3 regions of the Streptomyces sp. NPDC031111 genome follow, and region 2 is predicted to be linked to each of the others. Evidence: riboswitches for the same ligand, from Rfam matches in the RefSeq annotation. Region 2 holds a riboswitch; each other region holds the start of a gene.
The links. Region 2 has a riboswitch for cyclic di-AMP ahead of ACZ470_RS05565 (C40 family peptidase). Riboswitches for the same ligand answer to the same signal wherever they lie in the genome.
Positions count from the first base shown of each region.

Region 1: another riboswitch for cyclic di-AMP. It lies ahead of ACZ470_RS31835 (transglycosylase family protein); the one in region 2 lies ahead of ACZ470_RS05565 (C40 family peptidase).
Region 3: another riboswitch for cyclic di-AMP. It lies ahead of ACZ470_RS10195 (M23 family metallopeptidase); the one in region 2 lies ahead of ACZ470_RS05565 (C40 family peptidase).

Region 1 is NZ_JBVIGS010000019.1:99,311-103,847, reverse strand. It holds gene ACZ470_RS31845 (FtsB family cell division protein) at 1-69, opposite strand, end outside; gene eno (phosphopyruvate hydratase) at 171-1,451, opposite strand; gene ACZ470_RS31835 (transglycosylase family protein) at 1,708-2,406, opposite strand; cyclic di-AMP (ydaO/yuaA leader) riboswitch at 2,411-2,580, opposite strand; gene ACZ470_RS31830 (transglycosylase family protein) at 2,786-3,820, opposite strand; gene ACZ470_RS31825 (cytochrome P450 family protein) at 3,968-4,537, opposite strand, start outside.
Region 2 is NZ_JBVIGS010000002.1:398,844-403,380, reverse strand. It holds gene pcrA (DNA helicase PcrA) at 1-2,246, opposite strand, end outside; cyclic di-AMP (ydaO/yuaA leader) riboswitch at 2,506-2,662, shown strand; gene ACZ470_RS05565 (C40 family peptidase) at 2,670-3,854, shown strand; gene ACZ470_RS05560 (hypothetical protein) at 3,885-4,238, opposite strand.
Region 3 is NZ_JBVIGS010000003.1:717,268-721,804, reverse strand. It holds gene ACZ470_RS10200 (SGNH/GDSL hydrolase family protein) at 1-542, opposite strand, end outside; gene ACZ470_RS10195 (M23 family metallopeptidase) at 748-1,668, opposite strand; cyclic di-AMP (ydaO/yuaA leader) riboswitch at 1,671-1,834, opposite strand; gene ACZ470_RS10190 (alpha-galactosidase) at 2,128-4,275, opposite strand; gene ACZ470_RS10185 (tyrosine-protein phosphatase) at 4,402-4,537, shown strand, end outside.

The DNA of each region.
Region 1 (4,537 bases), on a different contig from region 2:
GGCGGTCTGCTCACCGATCAGCCGGATCCTGGTCGCGGTGGAGAAACGGTCCCGGTCCTTCACCGCCATGGCTCCGCCTCTCGTTCACCGTCATACGTGCGTACGTCCCCGCACACGGTACGGGACCGGGTACGGGGACGTACGTACGACGCTTCCTACAGGAGTGGTGCTCAGCCCTTGAAGCGGGGGAAGGCCGAGCGGCCGGCGTACACCGCGGCGTCGTCGAGGATCTCCTCGATGCGCAGCAGCTGGTTGTACTTGGCGACGCGCTCGGAGCGGGCCGGGGCGCCCGTCTTGATCTGGCCGCAGTTGGTGGCGACGGCCAGGTCGGCGATGGTGACGTCCTCGGTCTCGCCGGAGCGGTGGGACATCATGCACTTGAAGCCGTTGCGCTGGGCGAGCTCGACGGCGTCCAGGGTCTCGGTCAGCGAGCCGATCTGGTTGACCTTGACCAGCAGGGCGTTGGCGGCGCCCTCCTCGATGCCGCGGGCCAGGCGCTCCGGGTTGGTGACGAACAGGTCGTCGCCGACGAGCTGGACCTTGTCACCGAGCTTGGCGGTGATGGTCTTCCAGCCCTCCCAGTCGTCCTCGAACAGCGGGTCCTCGATGGAGACGAGCGGGTACGCGTCGACGAGCTCGGCGTAGTACTCGGTCATCTCGGCGGCGGAGCGCTCCTTGCCCTCGAAGGTGTAGGAGCCGTCCTTGTAGAACTCGGACGCGGCGACGTCGAGGGCGAGGGCGATCTGCTCGCCGGGGGTGTAGCCGGCCTCCTTGATGGCCTCGAGGATGAGGTCGAGGGCCTCACGGTTGGAGCCGAGGTTCGGGGCGAAGCCACCCTCGTCGCCGAGGCCGGTGGCCAGGCCCTTGCTCTTCAGGACCTTCTTCAGCGTGTGGTAGACCTCGGCACCCCAGCGCAGGGCCTCGGAGAAGGACTCCGCGCCGATCGGGGCGATCATGAACTCCTGGATGTCCACGTTGGAGTCGGCGTGCGAGCCGCCGTTCAGGATGTTCATCATCGGCACCGGGAGCAGGTGCGCGTTGGGGCCGCCCAGGTAGCGGAAGAGCGGCAGGTCGCTGGCCTCGGAGGCGGCGTGGGCGACGGCGAGCGAGACGCCGAGGATGGCGTTGGCGCCGAGTGAGCCCTTGTTGTCGGTGGCGTCCAGGTCGAACATCGCCTGGTCGATCAGGCGCTGCTCGGTGGCGTCGTAGCCGACGAGCTCCGGGCCGATCTGCTCGATGACGGCCAGTACGGCCTTCTCGACGCCCTTGCCCAGGTAACGGTTGGCATCGCCGTCACGGAGTTCGATGGCCTCGAAGGCGCCGGTGGAGGCGCCGGACGGGACGGCGGCACGACCCGTGCTGCCGTCGTCGAGGCCGACCTCGACCTCGACCGTGGGGTTGCCTCGGGAGTCCAGGATTTCCCGGGCTACGACGACGTCGATGGACGGCACGAGCATCTCCTTCTTGGATGTGACGCGGGTGAGCAGGACCCCGGGGGGTCTTGCGAGACCGAGCCTAACCGGCTCCGGGCGATCGGCCAGCGGTCGACCGTCCCGTGGACAGAACCGAGAGTAAATTGTTTCCGAACGGAACAAAGACGTTTCCCGGAAACAGGACGGAACCGGTGCCGGTCATGACGTGAAAACCCCGCCCCGGTGCGTACGGGGGAAAACGCACCGGGGCGGGGAGCGGGGAGGCCGCTGCTGCTTACTTCAGGTGCAGCTGCTGGCCCGGGTAGATGAGGTCGGCGTCGTCGACGATGTCGTCGTTCAGCTCGAACAGCTTGGCCCAGCCGCCCTCGACGTCGTGCTCGGCGGCGATGGAGCTGAGGGTGTCGCCCTTGACGACCTTGTACTCGCCGTCGCCCTTCGCGACCTTCTTGCCGGTCGGGGTGGTGACGGTCTTCTTCTCGGCCTTCGGCTCGGCGGCCGGGCGCTCGGCGGAGCGGGACGCCTTCTGCTCGGCCTCACGGGTCTCGGTGGAGCCGGTGCTCTGCGAGGAGCCCGAGTCGTCCGAGGCGGAGCCGGTGTAGGCGGCGTTGGACAGGCCCTTGCCGCAGACCGGCCAGGCGCCCTTGCCCTGGCCCGCGAGGACCTTCTCGGCGATCTCGATCTGCTGGGCCTTGGTGGCCTGGTCGGCGGTGGCGGCGTACTGGGTGCCGCCGTAGCCGGCCCAGGTGGAGGCGGAGAACTGCAGACCGCCGTAGTAGCCGTTGCCGGTGTTGATGGACCAGTTGCCGCCGGACTCGCACTGGGCGACGGCGTCCCACTCGGAGGCGGTGGCGGCGGAGGCGTTGCCGGCCGCCATCAGCGGGGCGGCGACGGCGGCGGAGGCGACACCGGCGACGGCGATCGCGCGGGTGGCCTTGGACGGACGACGGTGCTTGCCCTTGCCGGAAAACAGCATGGATGGATCCCCTCACCGACGCCTGCGAGGTGAGCTGTCGGGTTCGGGCCGGTTGAGTTGCCCGGCCACGTCCCTCCCGGGACGCGGCTTCACCCCAAGCCGGATCCGGCGTCAACTGCCCGGACACGGCGCTTACCTTGGGTCCCCCGCTCCTGCCTACGGCGCATGACGCGACGACTGTTCCCGTGCTGCCACTGGCAGGATTCGGCGTGGCGGCAGCCGGGGCCCGCGGTGGCGAGCGGTCACGACCGTAGACACGCGATCCGCGGAATTTCAAAGACGATCAGGGCTTCTGAGACCTATCTCTCACAGCCTTTAAACCGGACATTCACCGCGAACCATGACGCCAACTACCGCCGCGTCCATGCCCTTTCGGGTGTCACCTTTCGCCCGGTTCGACCCCGACCTCGAGCTCCTGGCCGGGCAGGATGAGGTCCGGGTCGGCGCCGACGACCTGCTCGTTCTCGGCGTAGAGCGACCGCCATCCGCCGTCGAGCTCAAGGGAGTCGGCGATGGACGACAGACTGTCGCCGGTGCGCACGGTGTACGAACCGTCGGCGGCGTCGCGGGATGCGTCGGTTCCGCGCGAGGCATGCCGGCCGGACGAACCGGGCGTGCGGTCCGCACCCGCGCCCTCCTCGGCACTGGCGCCGCGGTGGCGGCCATTGCCGCTGTTCTGCCCCTCGGTGACCGCCGAAGAACCTTCACTCTGCCCGGACTTGTCCGACTCGTCACTCTTCGGGGTGGCCGAGGCGGAGGGGGAGGCGCTGGATCCGTCGTCCGAGCCGGTGTCCGAATCGCCGCCCGACTCGGTGGATTTGTCCGACTCAGCCGATTCATCGGCCGAATCCTCACCATCGGACGACGGGTCGGCGGTGGCCGACGGAGAGGAGGAAGCGGACGATTCACCGGAGTGGGACGATCCGGACGAGTCCGAGGAATCGGATGAATCCGAGGAGTCGGAGGAGTCGTCCGAGGAGCCGGACGGGTCCGACGTCGGGTCCTCCGACACGCCCGTGTCGATGTCCGCCGACGCCGAGTCCTGGTTCAGGCCCGCGAGCAGTCCGCAGGCCCGCCACGCGCCGACCCCCCGGTCGGCGAGGACCCTCTCGGCCACGGCTATCTGCTGGCCCCGGCTGGCCTGGTCGGCGCTGGGCGCGTAGTCCAGGCCGCCGTAGTTCTCCCAGTCGTCCTGGGTCAACTGAAGGCCGCCGTAGTAGCCGTTGCCGGTGTTCTGGCTCCAGGAGCCGCCGCTCTCGCACTCGGCGACGCGGTCCCAGGTCGAGCCGTCGGCCGCGCTGGCGCTGCCCGCCCCGAGGAGCGGGATCGCGATGGCGGAGCCGGTCACTCCGGCCGCGACGAGGAGAGCCGGAGCCTGGCGGGGGCGACGGTGCCGACCGTTCCCGGAGAGCATGCGGAGACCTTTCGCGAGACAGCAATGACCGGCGCGGCGAAGGGATACCGATACACCGCACTTGATGGGTGAACGTATCGGCAGACGATCACTTGTCACAAGTTCATGCCGCGCAGATCACGTGAAGATCACAGAGTTGAGGGCGTGTCATGTTTGCGCGGGTCCTGCCGTGGGGACAGGAGTGAATTCCACGGGGAGGGTGCGCAGTCCGCGCATGATGAGGCCGCCCCGCCAGCGGAGTTCGGCCGGTTCCACCGCGAGCCGCAGGTCCGGCAGACGGGTCAGCAGGGTGGCGAGCGCGGTCTGGCCCTCCAGGCGGGCCAGCGGGGCGCCCAGGCAGTAGTGGATGCCGTGGCCGTATCCGAGGTGCTGGTTGTCGCGCCGGCCGAGGTCGAGCAGGTCCGGGTCGGCGAACCGTTCCGGATCCCGGTCCGCGGCGGCCAGGACGACGAGGACCGGGTCACCGGCCGCGACGTGCTGCCCGCCGATGGTGACCGGCTCGGTGGCGAACCGCCACGTGGCCAGCTCCACCGGACCGTCGTAGCGCAGGAGTTCCTCGACGCCGGTCTCCAGCAGACCGCGTTTCCCGGCGGCGAGGGACCGTTGCAGACGTTCACGCTGACCGGGGTGGGTCAGCAGGGCGTAGGTGCCGTTGCCGATCAGGTTGACGGTGGTCTCGAAACCGGCGAACAGCAGGATGAACGCCATCGCGGCGGC
Region 2 (4,537 bases):
GACAGCGAGGCCGCCACCCCCGACACCGGGCCGGAGGACACGGGCCCGCTCGCCCCCGTCCGCTTCCACTCCAGGTGGGCGGCCGGGATCTCCTCCAGGAACCGCGAGGGCGGGTTGTAGGAGGGCTGCCCCCACGCGCTGCGCAGCGTCGAGCGGGTCAGGTACAGCCGCTCCCGCGCACGCGTGATGCCGACGTACGCCAGGCGCCGCTCCTCCTCCAGTTCCTTGGTCTGGCCGAGGGCGCGCATGTGCGGGAAGACGCCGTCCTCCATGCCGGTGAGGAAGACGACCGGGAACTCCAGTCCCTTGGCGGTGTGCAGGGTCATCAGGGTGATGACGCCGGAGCCGTCCTCGTCCTCGTCGGGGATCTGGTCGGAGTCGGCGACCAGGGCGACCTGCTCCAGGAAGTCGGACAGCGCGACCGACTCGCCCTCCCCGCGCTCCTGCTCGAACTCCAGGGCGACAGCGGCGAGTTCCTGGAGGTTCTCGATCCGGGTCTCGTCCTGCGGATCGGTGGAGGCCTGCAACTCGGCGAGGTAGCCGGTGCGTTCGAGGATCGCCTCCAGCACCGTGGCCGGGCCCGCCCCGGAATCCACGACCGTACGGAGGTCCTCCATCAGCGTGTTGAACCGCTTCACCGCGTTCGATGACCGCGCGGCCATGCCGTACGCCTCGTCGACGCGCTTCAGCGCCTGCGGGAAGCTGATCTTCTCGCGCTGTGCGAGGGCGTCGATCATGGCCTCCGCGCGGTCGCCGATGCCCCGCTTGGGGACGTTGAGGATGCGGCGCAGCGGCACCGAGTCCTCGGGGTTGGCGAGCACCCGCAGATAGGCCAGGACGTCCCGGACCTCCTTGCGCTCGTAGAAGCGGACGCCGCCGACGACCTTGTAGGGCAGGCCGACGCGGATGAAGATCTCCTCGAAGACACGGGACTGGGCGTTGGTGCGGTAGAAGACGGCGACGTCGCCCGCCTTGGCCTCCCCCGCGTCCGTGAGGCGGTCTATCTCGTCGGCGACGAACTGCGCCTCGTCGTGCTCGGTGTCGGCGACGTACCCGGTGATCCGGGCGCCCGAGCCGGCGTTGGTCCACAGGTTCTTCGGCCGGCGCGACTCGTTGCGCTCGATGACGGCGTTGGCGGCGCTCAGGATGGTCTGCGTGGAGCGGTAGTTCTGCTCCAGCAGGATCGTCGTCGCGTCCGGGTAGTCCTCCTCGAACTGGAGGATGTTGCGGATCGTCGCGCCGCGGAAGGCGTAGATCGACTGGTCGGCGTCGCCCACGACGCACAGCTCTGCGGGCGGGACCTCGGCCTCCGGCGGTACGTCGACCGGGTGCTCGGAGGTGCCGACGAGCTCGCGGACCAGGGCGTACTGGGCGTGGTTGGTGTCCTGGTACTCGTCGACCAGGACGTGGCGGAAGCGGCGGCGGTAGTGCTCGGCCACGTCCGGGAAGGCGCGGAGCAGATTGACCGTCGTCATGATCAGGTCGTCGAAGTCGAGGGCGTTCGCCTCGCGCAGCCGGGACTGGTACAGCGCGTAGGCCTGGGCGAGGGTCTTCTCGAAGCCGTCGCCCGCCTGGGCCGCGAAGTCCTCCTCGTCGATCAGCTCGTTCTTCAGATTGCTGATCTTGGCGCTGAAGGACTTCGGCGGGAAGCGCTTGGGGTCGAGGTCGAGGTCGCGGCAGACCAGGGCCATCAGCCGCTTGGAGTCGGCGGCGTCGTAGATCGAGAACGACGACGTGAAGCCGAGCTTCTTGCTCTCGCGGCGCAGGATGCGCACGCACGCGCTGTGGAACGTCATGACCCACATGGCGTTGGCACGCGGGCCGACGAGCTGCTCGACGCGCTCCTTCATCTCGCCCGCGGCCTTGTTGGTGAAGGTGATCGCGAGGATCTGGCCCGGGTGGACGTGCCGCTCGGCCAGCAGATGGGCGATGCGGTGGGTGAGCACGCGGGTCTTGCCGGAGCCGGCGCCGGCCACGATGAGCAGCGGGGAGCCGGAGTGCACGACGGCGGCGCGCTGGTTGTCGTTGAGCCCTTCCAGCAGCGCGGCGGAGTCGATCACCGGGCGCGGGGCGCCGTCGCGGTAGTAGGCGTCCCTCTCCGGCGGCACGTCGAACTTCCCGCCGAACAGGTCGTCCGGAATCTGCTCCGGTACGTGCTCGTCCTCGGGCGGTGGCGGGGGCTCGTCCGAGGGGCCCCGCTGGGCCTGGAGGTCCGCCAGGAAGCTGTCGTCAAAGAGGCTGCTCATCGCTCTCCGAGTCTAGGGCGCCGCACCGACAACCCGGGGCCACCCCGGGAACATCCCTGGTTTCCGGCCGTCGGGCCGGAACGCACACCCGCCGGCACCGCACCCGCACCCTGAGTGACCGGACGCACAAGGTCACGAAAATGTATCGGGCATATCACCCATCAACCTTCACAGGCGCCACACCAGTTGGCTACGGTGCGGGCGGGCCGTACGACCCCCACCGGCGAACCCCGCCGGGCCGCGCGGCCCCCGCCGAGTCCGTCACTGCCCGCCGTGGCAGCCGGAGCCGGGGACCCACCGAGACCTTGGGGTGAATCGGCCCACTCCTTCGTGGAGCGGCCGTAGGGCAACCCTTCCGAAGCACCACCCGCCCGAACCCGACAGCTAACCCGGTAGGCGGAGCACTGGAAGGAGTCGCCTCCCTTGGCGTCGCACCGCAAGTCGCGCACCCCCGGCCCGCGCGTGGCAGGCATACGGACCCCGGCCCTCGCCACCGCCGCCCTGACCTCCGTGGCGCTGCTGTCCCAGACGGCCAACGCCGCCCCCTCGGACGACAGGCCGAGCCTGGAGGAGGTGGAGAAGAAGGTCGACGACCTGTACCGCCAGGCGGAGTCGGCGACCGAGAAGTACAACGCGGCCAAGGAGAAGACCGCGAAGCAGCGCACGCGCGTCGACACCCTCCTCGACGACGTGGCCAAGCGCACGCAGCGGCTCAACGAGGCGCGGGAGGAGCTGGGTTCCTTCGCCGCCGCCCAGTACCGGACCGGTGCCGGCGTCCCCGACACGGCGACCTTCCTGCTCGCGGACACGCCGCAGGACATCTTCGACCAGCGCCAGGTGATGGACCGGATGACCGGCCGCCAGAAGCAGGCGGTCGACGACTACGTCACACAGCAGTCCCAGACGATGAAGAAGCGCCAGGAGGCCACCAAGAGCCTCGAGACGCTCACCGAGTCACAGGGCGACCTGAAGACGGCCAAGGCCACCGTCCAGAAGAAGCTCGCCGACGCGCGCGAGCTGATGTCGAAGCTGACCGCCGAGGAGAAGGCGCGGCTGGCGGCGATCGAGAAGAAGAAGCAGGAGGAGGCCGCCCGCAAGGCCGCCGAGCTCGCCCGGCAGCAGGCGGAGCAGCAGGCCGAGGAGGAGGCCGCCCAGCAGGAGGCGGCCCAGCAGGACAGCGGCACCTCGGGCTCGTCCGAGTCCTCCGGCTCGACCACCTCCCCGTCGACGTCGACCGACTCCTCGTACGCCGCCAAGGCCGAGAAGGCCCTCGCCTTCGCCCGCGCGCAGATCGGCAAGCCGTACGTCTGGGGCGCCACCGGCCCCGGCTCCTACGACTGCTCCGGCCTCACCCAGGCCGCCTGGAAGGCCGCCGGCGTCACCATCCCGCGCACCACCTACGACCAGGTCGACGCGGGCACGACGGTCCCCGTCTCCCAGGCCCAGCCCGGTGACCTGGTCTTCTTCTACGACGACATCACCCACGTGGGCATCTACATCGGCAACGGGATGATGATCCACGCCCCGAAGCCCGGTACGTACGTCCGCGAGGAGTCGATCTACTACGACGGCGAGTCCTCGATCCACAGCATCGTGCGCCCGGCCTGATCGTCACCGGGCGCCGGAGGTGGACAGGGGTCAGGTCCAGAGCACGGCGATGAAGACGTTCGCCGTGGTCAGCAGCCCGACGAGGCCGAACATGCCCTTGTCCACCTTCTCCTCGTCCCGCTTCACATAGACCAGGCCGAGGATCACGATCAGCAGCGCCAGCTTCACGCCGATCTTGATGTTGTCGACGGAGTAGTCCTGCGCCTGGTTGAGGCCGACCAGCACCACACCGGTGACCAGCATCGTCAGCGCGCCGTGCAGCATCGCGGGGACGAACCGGGCGGTGCCCTGGCCCATCGCCTTGATCTGGGTGAGGAAGCCGCCGAGGAGCGAGGCGATACCGATGATGTGCAGACCGACGAAGAGGTGGATGAGTACGTCCATGGGGCCGGAGCCTAACCATCCCCACCCCATAGCAGTCCGCCGCCCTCACCTCCCCGCCCTTCCCCACATCGGTCATCACACAGAGTGAAGGCGACGAAGCCGGGACCGGATCGCGGTCACTTACGGTCACCCGTCGGTCCGGTCGCGCCAGTTCCGCACAACCCGTTACCGGGGCGGCGCGGCCGGGCCTAGCGTCCTCCCCCAGGTGACCGGCTCTCCACCGCCGCCCGGACCAGGGGCGGCAGCCGGCCACCACCGCCGAGAAAGGTCCGGCGGCGGACGGCTCCCCCTGTGCACCC
Region 3 (4,537 bases), on a different contig from region 2:
CGTGTGTGCCCCTCGGGGGAGAGGTGCAGCCGGTCGGCGTCCCAGGCCCTGCGGTCCTGGACGCTCCTGAGGGACCACAGGTCGAGCACGGGGCAGCCGTAGCGGTCGGCGATGGCCCGCACATGTCCGTTGTATGTCGCGATCTTGCCGCGCAGATGCTTCAGCAGGGGGACGCCGCGGGTGTCGAACCCCGTGGTCACCATGACCGTGCCGGACACGGCGGTGAGCGCGGCGACCGCCCGCTCGAAGCGTTCGGCCACTTCGTCCGGGTCGGTGCCGGGACGGATGATGTCGTTGCCGCCCGCGCAGAACGACACCAGGTCGGGGGCGAGTTCGACGGCCCGGGGCAGCTGGTCCGCCACGATCTGGTCCAGCAGCTTTCCGCGCACCGCGAGATTCGTGTACTGGAAGTCGCCTTCGGGCCTGCGGTCGGCGAGAAGGACGGCGAACCGGTCGGCCCAGCCGACGAACGCCCCGTCGGGTCCGGGGTCGCCGACGCCCTCGGTGAAGCTGTCCCCCAGCGCCACGTACGACCCGATCACTGCTCTGCTGTCACTCTTCGAATCGTCTGCCACAGCGATCCATGATTCACCTTGGAATGTGACCTACGCGACCGTAAGGAAGGGTTGACGTGCGGTGAGATAAGACACCCTCAAAATGTTGGCCAACTCCGGAATACGCCGGAGGCCGGACCCGGGGATCGGGGTCCGGCCTTCGGCGCGCGTGTCAGGCAGGTTGTCTCGGGGGTCAGCCGATGGAGACGCCCTTCGAGGAGAGGTACGCGACCGGGTCCACGTCCGAGCCGTAGTTCGGGGTGGTGCGGATCTCGAAGTGCAGGTGCGGGCCGGTCGAGTTGCCGGTGGAGCCGGAGAGGCCGACCTGCTGACCGCCGGTCACCGTCTGGCCGGCCGAGACGGACAGCGAGGACAGGTGGGCGTACTGGGCGTAGTGGCCGTCCTCGAGCTGGATGACGACCTGGTTGCCGTACGCGCCCGCCCAGCCGGCGGAGACGACGGTGCCCGGGCCGACGGCCTTCAGCGAAGTACCGGTCGGGACGGCGAAGTCGACGCCGGTGTGGTAGCCGCTGGACCACATGCTGCCGGCCACCTTGTAGGCGGTGCCGAGGCTGCCGCCGGGCACCGGCGAGGAGTAGCCGGAGGTGCTCGCGGCCTGGTCGGCGGTGGTGGTCTGCGCGGAGGCGTCCGAGGAGGGCTGCTCGGCCTGCTTCTCGGCGGGCTGCTCGGCCTTCGGCTCCGCGGCCTTCGGCGCGGACGACTTCTTCGGCGCGCTCGGGGCGGCCTTGCCGTCGACGGAGAGCTTCAGGCCGGGGTGGATGAGCGACGGGTCGCCACCGATGGCCTCGCGGTTGTCCGCGTAGAGCTTCTTCCAGCCGCCGTCGACGTGCTCCGTCTCGGCGATCTTGGCGAGGTAGTCGCCGGCCTTCACGATGTACGTGCGGCCGTCGTCGCTCTTTTCGGCGGTGGCCTTCTGGCCTGCCACGGAAAGGGACTGGACTGCCTTTTCGGGGGCGGCCTGCGGCGTGGCGGCGTGCGCGCCGGTGGCGCCGAGAAGCGGCAGGGCGAGTGCGGCGCCACCGGTTCCGGCGACGGCGATGGAGCGGGTGAAACGCTGGGCCTTGGTACGGCGGTGCTTACCCTTCGCGGGCATGACGAATTCCTCTCCGGCGCCTACGAGGTGAGCTGTCGGGTTCGGACTGGAGATGCCCGGCCGCGTTTTCGCGCGGCTTAACCCCAAGCCGTTCCGGGAACCGGAACAGGCAGTCGTACCTGTGGGTCCCCCGCTCCTGCCGTGCACGGGTCAGTGTGTGAAGGCTCCGGGCGGCGGCAGGATTAGGCGTCCGTCCGGATCGGTGGCGAACGTAAGCGACCCGGACGCGAAGGGACAAGCGCGAGGTTCACCGCGAACCCGTTTTTCCGTGATCCACAGGGGGAAATGACGTCACCCAGCGTCAACCGGGATTCTGATTCCGCCGTGAATTCCCTTGTCATTCGCCAGAATTACGTGAGCATGGCGACAACACATCGTCACGGATATGACGATGCTCACGCACCCCTTTCCCATCTCCCTTTCTATCGGGGCACGTTATGGCGAAGCCGCCGAAACTCCCTAATCGGACAGAACGCCTGAATCGCCCGGCCGCAGACGTCGCAGCCGGAACACCGCCGCATCCAGATCCCCCCGCAGACCGGTGCGCAGCCCGTGGTGCAGCAATACGGCACCTCGATGGGTTTCGCCGGTTTCGAGGCATTCGTACGAAGCGTCCGGATCGAGGCCGCGCAGCCGGAGCGCCGGGACGGGCTCTCCGAAGTGCTGCGCCTGGAGGCAGGCCAGGACGACGGCCCGGTCGCCGAGGACGTACTGCACCGCGCTCAGCCCGCCCTCCGGAGGGCGCAGCCGGTACAGGTCACCGCGCTGGACGAGGGGCCGGATCTCCTTGTACAGCGCGACCCACTCCCGCGCCTCGGCGAGCTCCTCCCCCGTCCACCGGGTGAGATCACCGCCGATGCCGAGCACCCCGGCCATGGCGCTGACGAACCGGAAACGCAGCGGGCTGACCCGCCCGTTGAGCATCGCGTTCGGACTGTCGGTGACCCAGGCGGCCATGACCCGGGCCGGGTGGAGCTGGCTGAAGCCGTGCTGGATGGCGAGCCGGTCGAGCGGGTCGGTGTTGTCCGAGGTCCACACCTGGTCGGTACGGGAGAGGACACCGAGGTCGATCCGGCCGCCGCCGCCCGAGCAGGACTCGAAGGCCACGCCCGGATGGGCGGCCCGGAGCCGGTCCAGCAGGGCGTACAGGCCGCGCACATGGTCGGTCCACAGCCGCTGCGGATACGGGTCGTCCGGCCAGCCGGCGTCGGTGAAGCAGCGGTTGAAGTCCCATTTCACATAGTCGACGGGGGTGCCGGAGAGCAGCCCGTCGAGCCGCTCCCAGAGGTACTCCCGGACGTCCTCGCGCGCGAGGTTGAGGACCAGCTGGTTGCGGAACTCCGTGCGCCGCCGCCCCGGCTGGAACTGCACCCAGTCCGGGTGCGCCCGGTACAGGTCGCTGTCCGGGTTGACCATCTCCGGCTCGACCCAGATGCCGAACCGCATGCCGAGCCCGTGCACATGATCCGCGAGCGGCTTCAGGCCGCCGGGGAAGCGGTCGGGGTTGGGCGTCCAGTCGCCGAGCCCGGCGCGGTCGCTCGTACGGGCGCCGAACCAGCCGTCGTCGACCACGAACAGTTCGACGCCCATCCCGGCGGCCCGCGCGGCGAGCGCCCGCTGCTGCTCCTCCGAGATGTCGAACCCGGTGGCCTCCCAGGAGTTGAACAGCACCGGCCGGTCCCGGCCCGCGTCGGGGACGACGTACGTCCGCTGGTAGGCGTGCCACGCGCGGCTGGCGCCGCCGAAGCCGCCGTCGCTCCACAGCCCGGCGAAGACCGGTGTGACGTACGTCTCGTCCGTGCCGAGCATCAGCAGGCCGGAGTCGTCGTGTCCCGCGCCGCCGGTGATCTGCACGCGCGCGTCGGGGAGTTGGGCCACCGCGATGCGCCAGGACCCGGACCAGCCCAGGGCGCAGGCGTAGACCTCGCCGCGTTCCTCGGTCGCGTCGGTGTCGAGCGCCACCCAGGGCAGGTGCTGGTGCCCGGTGTGGCCGCGGCGGCTGCCGACGACCTTCTCGCCGTGGATGAGCGGCGCGCGGGTCAGCCGGGACTCGGCGGCCCAGCGGCCGTGCAGCTGGGACAGCCGCCAGTGCTCGCGGTCGGGCAGGGTCCAGGTGGCGGAGTCCGCGCGCAGCAGCTCGACCGCCGGGCCCCGGTTGTTCAGGGTCACCCAGCGCTCGATCACGTCGTCGCGCATCCGGTAGTGCAGGGTCACGGTCAGTCCGTCGTCGCGGAAGCGCAGGCGGAGTTCGCCGTCGACGGCCTCATGGCCCTCGAAGGCCCATTCGGTGCCGCGCCGCCCGTCGGCGGCGCGCACGGACAGGGCGGGCCGGACGAAACGGGGGCCGCCCTCGACCGGGTACTCCTCGCGCCCGTCCAGCCGGGACTCGAACGGCCAGTCGTCCGGCAGCGGGAGCGCGGCCAGGGCCTCCGCGTCGGCGAGCGCGATCCGCGGGCCCCAGTGCAGATGCACCAGCTCGTCGCGGTCCGTGACATGGAGGGCGTAACTGCCGGTCGGCCCCGACAGGAGCCATGTACGACCGTCTTGGGAGACCTGCGTCACACGAACCTCCAACAGACCCGAACAGATGCGACCAGACACCAACATCATCGGGGGCGTGGGGGCGGCCGGGCAATGCCTGTGGACAACTCATTGCCCCAGGCAGGCATGTCGTATCGTCGTGGGGTGCCCGTCGACGAGCCGAGCCGGCGGCGCCGAGTGGGAGGAGTCCCCGTGACGCAGCAGATCCCGTCGACCGAACCCGAGCTGGCCGGAGTACGCAACTTCCGCGATGTGGGCGGACTGCCGACCGTGGACGGTCGGCGGGTGCGGCACGGGGTGCTGTTCCGCAGCGGGCATCTCGCCCACG